2 regions of the Halobacillus sp. AWM4_238 genome follow, and region 1 is predicted to be linked to the other one. Evidence: riboswitches for the same ligand, from Rfam matches in the RefSeq annotation. Region 1 holds a riboswitch; the other holds the start of a gene.
What was found. A riboswitch is a leader RNA that binds a small molecule or an ion and turns the genes downstream of it on or off. The one in region 1 is predicted to bind S-adenosylmethionine.
Positions count from the first base shown of each region.

Region 2: another riboswitch for S-adenosylmethionine. It lies ahead of ACXACN_RS13965 (methionine ABC transporter ATP-binding protein); the one in region 1 lies ahead of msrA (peptide-methionine (S)-S-oxide reductase MsrA).

Region 1 is NZ_JBSWSY010000002.1:3,784,002-3,791,645, forward strand. Features, by position in the region: gene ACXACN_RS18780 (Na+/H+ antiporter NhaC family protein) at 1-457, shown strand, start outside; gene ACXACN_RS18785 (DinB family protein) at 511-999, opposite strand; gene ACXACN_RS18790 (alpha/beta hydrolase family protein) at 1,179-2,054, shown strand; gene ACXACN_RS18795 (AIM24 family protein) at 2,175-2,867, shown strand; SAM riboswitch class I at 3,036-3,157, shown strand; gene msrA (peptide-methionine (S)-S-oxide reductase MsrA) at 3,279-3,752, shown strand; gene eutH (ethanolamine utilization protein EutH) at 4,749-5,867, shown strand; gene ACXACN_RS18810 (peroxiredoxin-like family protein) at 5,892-6,545, shown strand; gene ACXACN_RS18815 (DUF4190 domain-containing protein) at 6,597-6,854, opposite strand; gene ACXACN_RS18820 (ribonuclease H-like YkuK family protein) at 6,871-7,353, opposite strand.
Region 2 is NZ_JBSWSY010000002.1:2,798,785-2,806,428, forward strand. Features, by position in the region: gene ACXACN_RS13945 (Cof-type HAD-IIB family hydrolase) at 1-487, opposite strand, end outside; gene ACXACN_RS13950 (M20 family metallopeptidase) at 581-1,768, opposite strand; gene ACXACN_RS13955 (MetQ/NlpA family ABC transporter substrate-binding protein) at 1,785-2,621, opposite strand; gene ACXACN_RS13960 (methionine ABC transporter permease) at 2,634-3,296, opposite strand; gene ACXACN_RS13965 (methionine ABC transporter ATP-binding protein) at 3,286-4,314, opposite strand; SAM riboswitch class I at 4,396-4,515, opposite strand; gene ACXACN_RS13970 (DUF302 domain-containing protein) at 4,974-5,357, shown strand; gene ACXACN_RS13975 (DUF421 domain-containing protein) at 5,419-6,132, opposite strand; gene ACXACN_RS13980 (metal-sensitive transcriptional regulator) at 6,286-6,543, shown strand; gene ACXACN_RS13985 (DsrE/DsrF/DrsH-like family protein) at 6,605-7,084, shown strand; gene ACXACN_RS13990 (rhodanese-like domain-containing protein) at 7,102-7,398, shown strand; gene ACXACN_RS13995 (sulfurtransferase TusA family protein) at 7,443-7,644, shown strand, end outside.

The DNA.
Region 1 (7,644 bases):
AGGTACAATGGATGTCATTAAGAACTTCTTCTTGAAGCTGATCAATAATGTCGTTCGACGTGCTGAACTTTCCATTTTCGGAATTGTCGCATTCTTGAACGTGTTTATCACCATCAACACAGCGGCTGAAATTGCTGCGGCACCGTTCGTTCGTAAGTTAGGAACGGAAATGAAAATCCATGCATACCGAAGAGCAAACTTGCTGGATACGGTCACATCTTCTCTTGGCTATATCTTTCCTTGGAGTGGAGGTGTCCTGCTCGCATGGGCTACGGTCCAGGGAGCTGCCGATCAGTACGATTTCCTTCCGGTTGTCGGTCCCGGAGAAGTCTTTCCCTTCGTATTTCAGGGCTGGTTGTTATTGATTGTCATGTTCATTGCAGCATGGACAGGCTGGGGACTTCGTTACACCGGTGAAAACGGAGAAGAAGTAAAGCCGGCAGATTTTAATAAGTAAAAAGATAAGATACAAGTAACCCCCGAGTCATAGACTCAGGGGGTTGTTTTCATTTATGCATGAATGTGGGCTTTTACTTCTTTCATTTGATCCAAATGGCGTAGCTCGTGCCAACCGATAAACTCTACCCATTGTTCTAAGTTCATATCACCGAAAGAGGGGTGAGGATATACACGGTTTTGCAATGTTTCTTCATCCTTATTGTGGATGAGGAATAGAGTCGCTTCTCGCGTCTTTTTCAAGCCTTCTTTCGCATCATCCAATGAATTGAATTCCCCTTTTGGTTGAACGGCCTCTGGTGCCTCGACTTTATAATCGCGGTTAGTTGTCTTATGGATCGGTTTTTTTGTCGCTTGTTGAGTATCCCCTTGTTTGAGCGACTGATTGATCTGGTAAACAATTAATTGTTCCATTAAGTATAGGTGTTCTAAAACTTCAAGGATGGACCAGCGATTTCCTTCAGGCTTAACGGATGCTTCTTGCTCTGAAACTTGTTCAACAAATTGGAGCAGTTCACTTCTCTTCTCATCTAAGCCATACATACAAATTCTCCCTTTCAAGTGAAGTTAATTCGAGTCTATCACAACTCTAGTAAAAGTTTCTCTCCCCAGCTCCTCCAAAGTTGAAACCTTTCACACCACCTATCGTAAAGATAAGAACAGGAAAATATTGCATGACCAGGTCATACAAATTATTCCAATCGAATAAAGGAGGGGATAAGGTGAAGAAGCTGGTTGGAGCTTTCTTGGCTTTTCTTTGTTTCATAGGTGCTGTTGTATTTTTTGTAGATGCTAAAGAAGATACTGTTCTGCGGAGTAAGGAAGAGGTAGAAATTGGTGTACCAGGTGTTACAGGATATTCCATTACATACACTAGCGGTGGAGCTGAAATTCCGGGTCTCTGGATTGAGCCAGATGAAAAAGAAGGCCGTCTTCCGTTACTCATTCACAATCGTGGAGGGTTGGGAGAAAGTTCGTTGACAGATGCTCAAGAGCTAAAAAATCTTTCCTACTGGGCAAAACAGGGATATGTAGTACTAGCGACTCATTATAGGGAGAATGCCGAAGGAAAGTTTGAGCCATCCAATAAGGAAGACTTTGTCCTTGATGTGATGGATTTAAAGAAGGTGGGGGCAGAGTTGGATCATGTCGATGACGAACGAACGGTCATGCTTGGGTACTCCCGCGGTGGATGGATGAGCATGCTCGCGGTTCAACAAGACATAGAGGTTGATGCTGTTGCTGTGGTTGGAGCCATTAGTGATTTGAAACAATTGTACCTAACTCAACCAGAACCTGTTCAAGAGCAAATCGAACAGTTATTAGGAGAGCCTCGGGGTGATCAGGATTGGTATCGTGAACTTGCTCCAATCCATTGGGTGGAAGACATGGATGTCCCCACATTGATGCTTCACGGAGAAAGAGACCGGACCGTTCCGGTTGAGCAGGCGCGAATGTTTGCAGATCATATGGAACGTGAGCATGATCTTCATCGGTACATGGAATATGAGAATGGGGACCACAGTCTGAGCTTGCATTTCAAGGCGTATGCCCCTGAAGTGTTGCAATGGTTTGATTCTCATTTGGACGAAAAGTAGTGTAATTTCTATCGTCCCTCTACTTATAGGAGTAACTGTAAGAGTCAAAACGGATGGTTCGTGGTATAGAATGAAATAGATGTATAAATAACCATAGAAGACGATAAGGAGGAACAGATGATGAGCGACTACTCCATTGATGAATTTATTAGAAAAACAAAGCAGGATGAATCAGAGAATGATTATTTTGAGCTGGAAACCCCGAGAATTCTTGAGGTGAATCTACTTGATCAAGTGTGGGCTAAGGCGGGCGCGATGATTTCCTATAATGGAAACATCAAATTTGAAAGAGAGGGCATCCTTGAACATGGCGTTGGTCGCTTATTTAAAAAAGCAATGACCGGCGAAGGGAGTTCTTTAATGAAGGCTACAGGTCGTGGTCGTCTTTATCTTGCGGATCAGGGGAAGAAAATTACTATTTTTGATCTGGATAATGAGACCATCACAGTGAATGGCAACGATCTTCTTGCCTTTGAACCTAGCATTGATTGGGATATCAAACTAATGAAAAAAGTAGCCGGAATGGTTTCTGGTGGTTTATTTAATGTAACCCTTAGTGGTAGTGGACGCGTCGCTATCACATCGCACTATGAACCATTGACCTTGCTGGTACGTCCAGGGGAACCTGTCATTACCGACCCGCATGCTACTGTTGCCTGGTCCGGACACTTGGAACCAAACTTCAAAACAGACATCAGTTTTAAAACGCTGATTGGACGTGGAAGCGGGGAATCCATTCAAATGGAGTTTGAAGGAGATGGGTTTGTGATCGTGCAGCCGTTTGAGGAAGTTTACACAACAGGACAGAGCTAAACAGAAGCGGATTTTTTTACAGACAGGCATGAGCATGGTAGTCTTTGAATATAATAAAATCAAAAGAAAGACATTATGTGCTTTTATTAGAGATTTTTAACCTGTTATCCTTTACTTCGTTACAAATACGTAGTACTATGGGTACTAACAAAAATAAATAACGGAAACTTCTTATCCAGAGAGGCGGAGGGACTGGCCCTTTGATGCCCGGCAACCATCGAATCAATCTACGGATTGACAAGAACGGTGCCAATTCCTGTAGAATGTATTAACATTCTAAGAGATGAGAGGATCGTGCGGATATTAGCGACCCCTTTTCTTACTGGATAAGAAAAGGGGTCTTTTCGTGTAAGCACCATAACCGTCAAGGCTCTCGATAGAAGTTGCGTTAAGGGAAAGGAAAGATGATATATGGCGACAGCTATTTTCGGTGCAGGATGTTTTTGGGGAGTAGAAGCGTTTTTTGAGAAATTCGAAGGGGTTACAGAAACAAAGGTCGGTTATATTGGCGGCCACCTGGATAACCCAACATACGAACAAGTCAAAGCAGGTAAAAGTGGACACGCGGAATCTGTCAAAATAAACTACGATCCGACTGTCATCACCTATGCAGAACTTGTGAATATCTTTTTTGAAGCTCACGACCCGACTTCCCGTAACAAACAGGGAATGGATGTAGGTCACCAATACCGTTCCGTCATTTTTTATTCGGATGCTAGTCAGAAGTACATTGCAGAAGAAAAAATCAAAGAGTGGGAAGGAAAAGGGATCTTCAAACGTCCGATTGTTACAGATGTAGAAGAAGCATCCACCTTCTATGAAGCTGAAGAGTATCACCAGAAATATTTACAAAAGCACGGCTCTGCCGCATGCTCCATTGGCTAATAACAAAAGGACCCTCTAACAAGGGTCCTTTTTACATGTGTAATAATATCCCACTAAAGCTCCCGATTGTGGAAGACTCAGTTTCGAGATGTTCTCGGGGTTCGTTGCCTTGTTGAGCGTCAGGGGTGGCTGGGAAGCAACTCGTCTAGCACCATCGCCCAGACACTCGCGTCATAAGCAGAACAGCAAAGGCATGAAAGGACACATGCCTTTGCTGTTCTGCTTATGCCAGTCGTGTCTACCAGGGCGATTCCGCATTTGAACACATTCCTGTGGATGAGCGCCGAGCTTCCTCGGACTGCGTCCTGCGGGATCTCGCCTATCTCCTTCTCCCACGGGAGTCTCGCAGTTTCCCATTCACCCCTTTCATAGTAAGGAGAAACGAACCCCTATACCTAGAGGAAGTGTCTCCCATTTCGCCCCCAAAGGCAGGCATAAAGCGCTCTGTATCAAGCTAATAAATTCTGAATGCCTGTTGTGGAGAGGTTATATGATCTACTTTCCTCAGTCATTCAAGCTGCTTGTTCCAGAAGTGATTTCGAGAATCTTCCTTGGCAAAGAGGGCGGAGGGAAACGGTGAGACTCCTGTGGGAAGTGCGTGGTAGATGAGACCCCGCAGAGCTTTAGCTCGAGGAGGCTCATCACTCGCCCACGGAAAGCGAACCTTTTCCCGGAGCCCCTAAACTCCCACAAAAGTCTCGAAATCAAGTCTTCAAGAAAACTGCCATATTGTTGAAGCAGGATGCCGATTCTTTGATTTAAGCTATGCAAAAAGGCTGGCCATGGCAACAGGATACATATTCTCAAAACCCACACCGAACATTGTTTAACGACTGCAGCAAAGCATGTTCCAAAAGGTTGGGGCAATGGGGGATCTGAATGATAAACTAGTAACTAGAGAAATGACAGGGGAGAAAACCGTATTAGAATCACCCCTACCCTTCGTAGAATTTCAGGTGAATATGGATAGAAAAACGTAAGAAAGGGGCTGGGCCTTTGTGGGTAAATGATGCGATTTTAATGGTCATGTGCATGTTTATGGTAATCGGAGCGCTTGATTATTATGTGCTCAATCATCGTCTTTCTCTCGGATGGCGTTTTTATGAAGCCTTCATGATGATGGGGCCGCTTGCTCTCTCCATGGTGGGAATTATTTCCCTCGCTCCTGTGCTGTCCCAGTGGCTTGCGCCTGTCATCCGCCCTCTGTTTTTATGGTTCGGGGCGGATCCTGCCATGTTTGCATCCATGATGCTTGCGATTGATATGGGTGCTTACCCGCTGGCTGAATCCCTGGCAATGGAAGAGGGAGCGGCCACTTTTTCCTGGGCATTCCTCGGAACGATGATGGGACCTACACTTGTTTTTACCATTCCAGTCGCGCTGACGATTGTTAAAAAGGAGGACCGGCCTTACTTTTCCAAGGGAATTCTAGCTGGTTTAGTTACGGTTCCGATCGGATGCTTCGTCGGCGGGGCGGTAGCAGGATATGAAGCGATGTGGATGGTACGTAATTTGACACCGGCTATTTTGCTTTCGGTCTTTATAGGAGCGGGTTTATGGTTGTTCACCAACGTAACCATCCGATTGTTTTCTTATTTCGGAAAAACAATTGAAATCATCATCATTACTGGTCTTGCTCTCATTATTATTGAAACATTGACGGGGGTTGTTGTTTTACCGGGTATGGCTCCTTTATCCGAAGGGGTGGTCATTGTCGGGAGGATTACGGTCACATTAGCAGGCGCTTACCCTCTGGTCGCATTCATTAATCAGCGGGGAGAGAAATTCATTGGACGGCTGAGTGAAAAATGGGGCATGAATTCTACCTCGTTAACAGGTCTGATCGCTTCTACGGCTCATCACTTACCAATGTTAGCGACGATGAAAGATATGGATGTGCGAGGAAAGACGGTCAATGCAGCGTTCGCTGTCAGCGGTGCGTTTGTCATCGGCAGCCATTTTGCGTTTGTCGCTAGTGTAGAAAAGGACATGATTTTACCTGTATTGATTGGAAAACTAACAGCAGGGCTGTTAGCGGTAGGTCTTGCTCTATGGATGACCAGAGAAAGCAAATCATTTTCTTCACGTTTCTTATCTCTTTATAATGAAAAGTGAATCTATTGTAAAAGGAGTTTTTTCATGAAGACAGAAATGCGAGAAAATTTTAACGAGTATATTGAAAAATTCAAGAAAGCAGCTTCCGAAGAAACTCAAGAAAAAATGAAGCAGGCGATTGATGAACTGGAAGCTTCAGATGATGGAGAAGGCTTGTCTGCGGGAGTGAAAGCCCCGAACTTCGACTTGCCAGACGCTAAGGGAGAAACGGTTGAGCTGTATGAACAGTTGAAACGTGGCCCGGTCGTTCTTACATTTTATCGTGGTGGCTGGTGCCCTTATTGCAACATGGAACTGAGAGCATATCAGCAAATCCTTGAAGAAATTCATGGAGAAGGTGCAGAATTGATTGCGATCAGTCCACAAACCCCTGATCAGTCCCTGACGACTCAGGAGAAAAATGAACTGAACTATCATGTGTTAAGCGACGTTGGAAATGAAGTGGCTAAGCAGTACAATTTAGTGTATCAATTACCTGATTATCTTGTAGATGTGTACAAAGAAAAAGGGCTGGAAGTGGACAAACATAATGGCGATGAAACGTGGACCCTGCCTGTTTCAGCGACTTACATTATCAACACAGATGGTAGCATTGTGTACGATTATACGAAGGCTGACTATAAAGATCGAGCTGAACCATCTGAGGTTCTTGAGGAATTGAAAAAAATAAACAAATAAAAACAAAGCGTCCTCTTCATACAGAGGGCGCTTTCCTTTTACGTGCTTATTTTACATAAAGAGATTCAAGTTCATAAAAAAGAAATAGGCAGCAAGGATAAAAATAAGGATGCAAGACTGCAGGCAGAGCCCGAGGATACTGCAAATTTTACCGCCCAGGGCAAAACGGTACCCAGGAGCTTCGTTCGAAAGGTCACCAAGAGCTTGATTTGCAAAAAGAAGACCGATCCATCCAAGGATGAGGCCGACAAAGGGAAGAAAGATGGACATGATCCCCAACACACAAGAGGTCACGGCTTTTTGATACATCCATCATCACCGTCCATTACTTTGTATAACGATTGGCGTAACTGCTGGCAACTATGGAATCCGGCTTGATTTTCGCTTCCATTCCGAGCGATTCGATTCTTGCCATCATTTCATTTACATACACTCTTGTCCTGTTTCGCTCTCCACTCCCGATATCGATGTGTCCTTCAATGGTAAACGTTGCTCCTTTGTAGATGTAGGGGAGGACGACTTCGATGAGGTCATTCTTCTTTTCTTCCGTAAATAAGGAAGCTACTTGTTCTGTTAACGATGTCTCATAGGAGATGCGTTCATGTAATGTCGTCATTTCTCTGTGCACCAATTCTTTGCGGAAACAACCCCAGGCCCCTTTCCCTACGCGTTGGATAACGATGCCGGTAATGAAAAGGGTATGGGAGGGATGGACTTGGGAGTCTGTACCCATCATGAGCTTGTACTCGCCTATGGGGTCATTTTTCATAAAGGTCAATATATGAGAAAACACTTCTTCGAACTTCATTTTTTTATGGGTAAGGTTTTGAAATACATGGGATTGGTTCACAGTAGCCAACTCCTTAAATTTTTCAAAAGAAAGGGATTGTACGTCCATGAGCTAGTGACCATTCTGTTATTAAGATATTCATAGACCTACTCGAAAGATAACATGAATTTATCGAAAGTATGTGTCAGTGTTAAAAAAATTATGTGCTTTTTCCTGAATTTAGGTAGTTATTAAGCCGTGTGGCAAAGGATTCAGCACTGGAAAGCGAGAAAAAGGAAATCAAAGTTAAAAATTCCCATACAAGAATGT
Region 2 (7,644 bases), 990 kb from region 1:
TAGGGCTGGAGTTGGTTACTTCCAAGTCCTCATTCGCATTGACTTCATCGAGAATGACTTGTCTTACTTCGTCATCTTCAATATCAAAACCAAACTTCAACCAGTCATAGTCTACAATTTCTTGATCGAATGGATTTTGGCTGTTGTACAAGCCTTGCACGGTGGAGGACCAAAAATAAAGGCCGTGCTCTTTTTTCAATTCCCAAAGACGCTCCACATGTTTATCTTCAAGTCGATTTTGTTCGACGAGGTTAAATTCATGATCATAAATCTCTCCCCCATTGATGGTCACAATATAGGAAGAGCGTCCGAGGTCTTCAGCGATTTTACGGCACCGCGATAGAGACCTTCCAGTACTCAATACAACGTGGATCCCTTTTTCCTTGGCTTTTTTAATAGCTGCTTTATTAGCCTCGGATACTTCGCCTTCATGATTAACAGTTGTTCCATCTAAGTCTAGAGCAATCAATTTGATGTCTTTTGTCATGTGATTCACGTCCTCTCTCTAATGTACCCATTTTAATATATGGAACCCCCATACACAATCGATAAGCCAGACCTTTAATGGTCTGGCTTTTGGTTAGAGTCTAGCATATTCTTCTTGGATTTCTTTTAACAATTGTTCGTCTGTCAATAATTCCAAACCTGTTTGAGCAAGTGCTGTCGCTCCTTTGATGAGAGCTTCATCTCCTTGTTTTGATTTGGCCGCTTCTCTGAATTCATCTGTATGGGCAACAAGGCTCTCTGGACCCATTTTTATATAAGGGTGGATGGTAGGGATGACTTGGCTTATGTTGCCCGCATCCGTTGACCCTAGTCCCTTCCTGTCTTCAAAATAACTTTCCCCAAGAGATGTGATTTTTTCTTGGAAGACTCGGTCGAACAGCGGAGTCACTTTGAAATTGTCGACCCCATTCTGAATGCGGATCATCTTATAAGTAGCTCCTGTCATTTCCGCTGCACCTTTTGCGATCTTTTCTGCTTTTTTCGTCAGATCATCACATTTTTCCCTTGTAGCAGCTCGTAAATAAAACCTCGCTCTCGCGTATTGAGGAACAATGTTCGGTGCGTCGCCTCCATCTAAAATTACACCATGGATACGGACATCATCGGTGACATGCTGTCTCAAAGCATTCAATCCATTGTACAGCTGAATGACAGCGTCCAGCGCATTGATTCCGTCTTCAGGATTACTGGCTGCATGAGCTGTTTTTCCGAAGAATTCAAAGTCAACGGGATCGACGGCAAGTGTAGGAGCGGAACCAGATGTCCGCCCCAGCGGATGGACCATCATGCACGCATCCAATTCTTGGACAAGACCATGCCTGACAAACGTTCCTTTCGCACTGCCGTTTGGTCCTCCTTCTTCTGCTGGTGTACCGAGTACAATAATTTCCCCTCCTGTTTGAGGAAGGATTTCACTTAAAGCAATGGCTGCAGCTACAGAAGCCGTACCGATGATATTATGTCCACACGCGTGGCCCAGCCCTGGCAGAGCATCATATTCTGCCAGGTAACCGATTTTCGGACCAGGTTTTCCGGAGGATTTCCTTGCCTTGAATGCCGTTGGATGTTCAGGGATTTCTGCATCCACATCAAAACCCGCTGCTTCAAGAAGCGTTTGGAGCTGTTGAGAAGCATAGTATTCTTCATTCCCCACTTCCGGGTTTGAGTGAATAAGGTGACTGGTTTCTATATACGTCGGTTGTTGTTTCTTTATATTTGCTAAGAGGGTGTCCTCCAGGGACTGATATAATTCTATACTCATACGAGTGAAAGCTCCTTTACCAACCAATTTCTTTTAATGGAACAAACGTCGGAATCAGCGATTGGTTATAAACTTCTTCGATATGTTGGGCTACATCTTCTTGCTGATAAATCTCCACAATTTTTTGATATGTTTCATTATCTGTTTCATCTGCACGAGCAGCAATGATGTTAATGTAAGGTTGTGCTGTCTCATCTTCAATCGCAATCGCATCCTCTACAGGTACAAATCCTGCTTCCACAGCGACACCATTATTGATGATCGATGCTGCTACATCAGGAAGAACACGCGGCGTCTGAGCTGCAACAATCGGTTCGAAAGTCAAATTTTTAGGGTTTTCTTCAATCTTGCTCAAATCCCCATTTCCATCAAAGTCATCAGGGAGACCAATTAAGCCTGACTCTTGGAGAAGGAGCAACGCACGCCCCATGTTTGTCGCTTCTTTCGGTAATGCGATGGAGCTTCCGTCAGGGATTTCACTGACATCTTCGTATTGATCAGAATAAATACCCATCGGCGCAATCAAGGTCGTACCAATAGGAGCAAGATCCAGGTTATGTTCCTTAATGAATGAATCAAAATAAGAAACGGTTTGGAAAGCGTTCAAATCAATATCTCCATCCGCAAGAGCCATATTCGGTCGTACATAATCGGCGAATTCAACGAGTTCAATTTCAATATTCTCATTTGCGGCTTTTTCTTTGATTTTCTCCCAAATCGGCACGCCAGACCCATTCAATCCAACTTTGACTTTCTTCGTTTCTTCAGAAGCTGCTCCACTTTCGTTCGAACAACCGGCAAGCAAAATCCCAACAGTCAGTAAAATACTTAGTGTAACGATCCATTTTTTCATAATTAAAACCTCCTATTGTCTACGAATCTTTTTAGATGTGAAATTTCCAATCGTTTGTGTGATTTGCACAATGAGTACAAGCAATAATACGGTGGCAATCATAATGTCCGTTTCAAAACGTTGATACCCATAAGAGATAGCAAGATCCCCAAGTCCTCCCCCGCCGACAAATCCAGCCATGGCGGAAGCGCCGACAAGGCCAATGGTTGCAATCGTCAAATTAAGAACGATGGAGCTTAACGCTTCAGGTATGTAAACACGACGAATAATCTGCCACGGGGTTGCACCCATTGCTTCAGCCGCCTCGATCACGCCTGGCTTCACTTCAAGTAAACTACTTTCTACTAACCTAGCAATATAAGGGGCTGAGAAAATAACCAACGGTACAACGGCTGCTGCTGTACCTATAGACGAACCAACAATTAACCTCGTAAATGGCAAAATGGCCACGAGCAGAATGATGAAAGGAATGGAACGGAAAAAGTTAACGACCGAGCTGAAGGAACCGAAAAGCGTTTTGTTTTCTAACAAACCTCCCTGCCTCGTAACGACTAGGATGATCCCTAACGGTAAACCGATTAAAGTAGCTGCCAATAATGAGATTCCAACCATCAAAATGGTTTGATACGTCGCCTCCCAAATTCTTGGCCAAAATTCCATTAAGTTAACCTGCATGGGAAGTCACCTCCTGTACAGATACTCTTTGTTGAATATGGTTAATCACTCGTAAGATTTCTTGGTCCGGCCCCTGAAGTTCCACAACGAGATGACCGAACGGTATTCCTTGAAGCTCCGTAATTTGTCCAAACAGTACGTTAACTTCCACATCAAATCTTTTAGACACTTGAGATAGAACGGGTTCTCCGGCACTTTCATCAACAAAAGTCACACGATAAATATGCCTTGAAGAACCCCTTTCCTCGATTCCATTTAGTATTGAAGCGGGGATGTCATTTTCCATCACGGTCTTCACAAAGTTTTTCGTGGTTGGATGTTGAGGACTGGAAAACAAATCAAAGATCGATCCTTTTTCAATAACCCGTCCACTTTCCATTACAGCAATGCGGTCACACACTTCACGGACCACATTCATTTCATGTGTAATCATCAAAATCGTTATGCCATATTCATCGCGTACCTTCCGCAATAGCTTCAGAATTGACTTCGTCGTTTCAGGATCAAGGGCTGATGTTGCTTCATCACAAAGCAAAATTTCAGGAGAAGTTGCTAAAGCTCTGGCGATTCCCACCCTTTGCTTCTGCCCTCCGGATAACTCTTCCGGATACTGTTTCGCTTTATCGGACAATCCGACAAATTCGAGAATTTCTGCTACTCTTCGATCGATTTCTTTTTTCGGTGTCCCTGATAAAGAAAGTGGGAAAGCCACATTATGGTGAACCGTCTTTGATTCAAGCAAGTTAAAATGTTGAAAGATCATCCCAATCCGCTTCCTTACTTGTCTTAAGTCTGGTTTTGAAAGCTGCGTCAAATCCTCACCATTGACCAGCACCCTTCCCTCTGTGGGGCGTTCGAGTAAATTGACCAAACGGATCAGGGTACTCTTACCAGCTCCACTAAAGCCGATCACACCAAAAATTTCTCCCTTATGTACAGTCAAGTCCACTTGATCCACAGCACGCAAGTCGCTCCCATTGTGCTGATAAACCTTCGAAACATCTTCGAATTGAATCATTCTGTCCCTCCTAGACGCAAAAAGAGCCCCTCTTCTAAAAAATAAGAAGAGGGGCTCTCAATATGTATGAGATACCGTCTCTTCTCATCTTTCACATGCATCCGCACATGCTGGAGTTGGCACAGTTTCTGATCGTTTCGACGGATCAGTTCCGCTGCCGAGGTTTCGTAGGGCCAGTCCCTCCACCTCTCTAGATAAGAAGAAAAGTCATTTGCTTTTTTATTGATGTTGCCAATCATAATACAGCAAAAAAGCTTTGTCAATTTAATTCACTAAACTTTCCGAATTTTTCATAGTAGGACTACGCTATTTCTTCCCTATAGTTATTAAGCAATATGGCAGGATTCTTTAAGACTCGATTTCGAGATGTTTTTTTGAGTGGATGGGGGCTGCGGGGAATAGCTCGCTTTCCGCGGGAGCGCGGTGAGCCTCCTATGGGACGTGTGGGACAGGTGGGACCCCGGAAGGCGTAGCCTGAGGAGGCTCACCGCCCGCCCCATGGAAAGCGAACAGTTTCCCGGAGCCCCTAAACTCACCCAAACATATCGAAACGGAGTCTTACACAAACGGGAGATTTAGTGAAATATAATTATTTGAGAGATTACCCTAATACCTTAATGGGTATAGATAAGGAGAACTAATTACCAAGGAGGTATTTCATGTTTCACTATACGGTGGAAACGGACAAAGGGATGTATGAAGCGATTGAGAGTCTTGAGGCTAATCTCAAAGAAGCAAAGTTCGGGGTGTTATGGACCTTTGACATCAAAGATAAGCTTCATGAAAAAGGATTGGAATTTGAAAAAGAATTTAAAGTCTTGGAAGTTTGTAACCCTGTAGAAGCGCAACGCGTGTTAAATGAAAACGTATTGGCTGGTTATTTCCTCCCTTGTAAAATGGTTATCTATGTAGAAGGAAACAAAACAAAAATCGGTATGCCTAAGCCGACTTCTCTTACTCAAATGGTTGAGGATGAAAACATTCAAGAGATGGCAAGTGACATTGAAGAACGTTTGAAGGTTTGTATGGATCAAAGTGTATAACCAAATGAAAGAGCTGCTATTTTAGCGGCTCTTTTCTTTTAAATCTCATTATCAAAAAATATCAATGTTCAATAGGAGGTAAAGACTCTGCTTTTTTTCCTTTTAATGAAAAGTAAAACTCACCCTGGCTGGTAAGCGCACCATAAAACACCTCCGAGACATCATGGGTACCCAGCTTGGTACGTAACCAATCCATGTCCCGACCTGCGCGAGCTAAAAGATCTTGTTGCATTTGTCCATCCAGAATAAGGGGGATGTCATAACCCCCACCCCTATATGGGAACCCCATATCTTCTCGGGTTACGGCTTCTTTGGCATTTTTCAGTTTAATGGACAGTTGGCCGTTCGGTTCAATGATGCCAAGTTCAACATTATTGATTTCAAATACATTTTGCTCTCTGAGCATGTGTGTAATATTATCAAGAGAATATTGAATGCGGGAGATGTTCTCTTCAATCATTTCCCCCTCGAAAATAACGATCGTCGGCTCAAAAGTCAGGAGTTTCCCTACTTTCCTGTTTCGTAATTTTAACGTTACGATGAATTTTTGTAAGAGAGCAATGAAAACAATAGCCGTCACGGTATGTACATGATCAATCTTAGGGTCAGCAATATCCGCCCCTACAACAGAACCAAGAACAAGCACTACCAAAAAGTCGAATACAGGTAATTCTCCAATTGATCTTTTTCCCATAAATAACCCTACTCCCAGGAGTAATGGCAAGATGGTCATGATCCTTCCAATCACTTTAAGTGTTTCCATCCACATATCCATGTTCTTCACCTCTCCCTTATCTTTACACGGGGTATGATCCCTTATCCAAAAAAATACGTACCGGGGTGTTGACAATATACCTAACGGGGTATATGATTAGTCATGTACTGTTCAACAGCGACAGAAAATAACTTCACAAGGGAGGTCAATTCGATGGAATACAACAACGCAATGAAGAACAGAGTGAAACGTCTAGAAGGTCAGTTACGAGGCGTTTTGAAAATGATGGAAGAAAACAAAGACTGTAAAGATGTCATTACGCAGCTTTCCGCTTCCAGAAGTGCGATTGACCGTGCGATCGGGCTCGTGGTTAGCTCCAACCTTGTGGAGTGCATCCAGGAAGCTGAAGATCAAAAAAACAAAGAAGCTTCAATCAACGAAGCCGTTCAACTGCTTGTCAAAAGCAGATAAATTTTTTTACAATCTAATATACCCATACGCGTATATCTATATTAAACAAGGAGGATGAAACATGTCTGAAACAAAAAAGACGAATATTATCTTATTCAGCGGGGATTATGATAAGGCAATGGCTGCCTATATCATCGCAAACGGGGCAGCCGCTTACGATCACGAAGTAACGATTTTCCACACATTTTGGGGACTGAACGCCCTTCGAAAGGATGAAAACATCCAAGTGAAGAAAGGGTTCATGGAAAAAATGTTTGGCAAAATGATGCCGCGTGGAGCAGATAAGATGGGCATTTCCAAAATGAACTTTGCAGGATTCGGTCCTAAGATGATTAAAGATGTCATAAAAAAACACAATGCGATGCCATTGCCAGATCTTATAGAAATGGCTCAAGAACAAGAAGTCAATTTGGTCGCATGTACAATGACCATGGACCTTTTAGGCTTGCAAAAGGAAGAATTACTAGATGACATTCAATACGCAGGTGTTGCTGCATACCTTGCAGATGCAGAAAACGGCAATGTTAACCTGTTTATCTAATTAAGGAGGAATCAATAATGAAAACAATGACAGCAAAAGAAGTGGAACAACAACGATCTGAAGGTAAAGAACTAAACATTATCGATGTCCGTGAAGATGAAGAAGTAGCAGAAGGAATGATTCCTGGTGCCAAACACATCGCTCTAGGTACTGTCGAAGAGCGTGCAGATGAATTGGATAAGGATAAATCTTATATTATGGTTTGCCGTTCTGGCGGTCGCAGTGGCCGTGCTTCCCAAATCCTTGAAGACAAAGGATTCGATGTGACGAACATGGAAGGCGGCATGATGAGCTGGGAAGGTCCTACAAAATAAATAATTGAACGATATACCTTAAAGGGTAGAGGAGGAATGTAAGAATGGAATTGAAAACAGATCTTACGTTAGATGCCAAAGGATTAGCTTGTCCTATGCCTATTGTGAAGACGAAGAAAACAATGAAGGACATCGAAGCTGGTCAAGTCCTTGAAATTCAAGCCACAGACAAAGGGTCTAAAGCAGACCTTGAAGCTTGGGCGAAAAGTGCAGGCCATCAGTACTTGGGTACGATTGAAGAGGGAG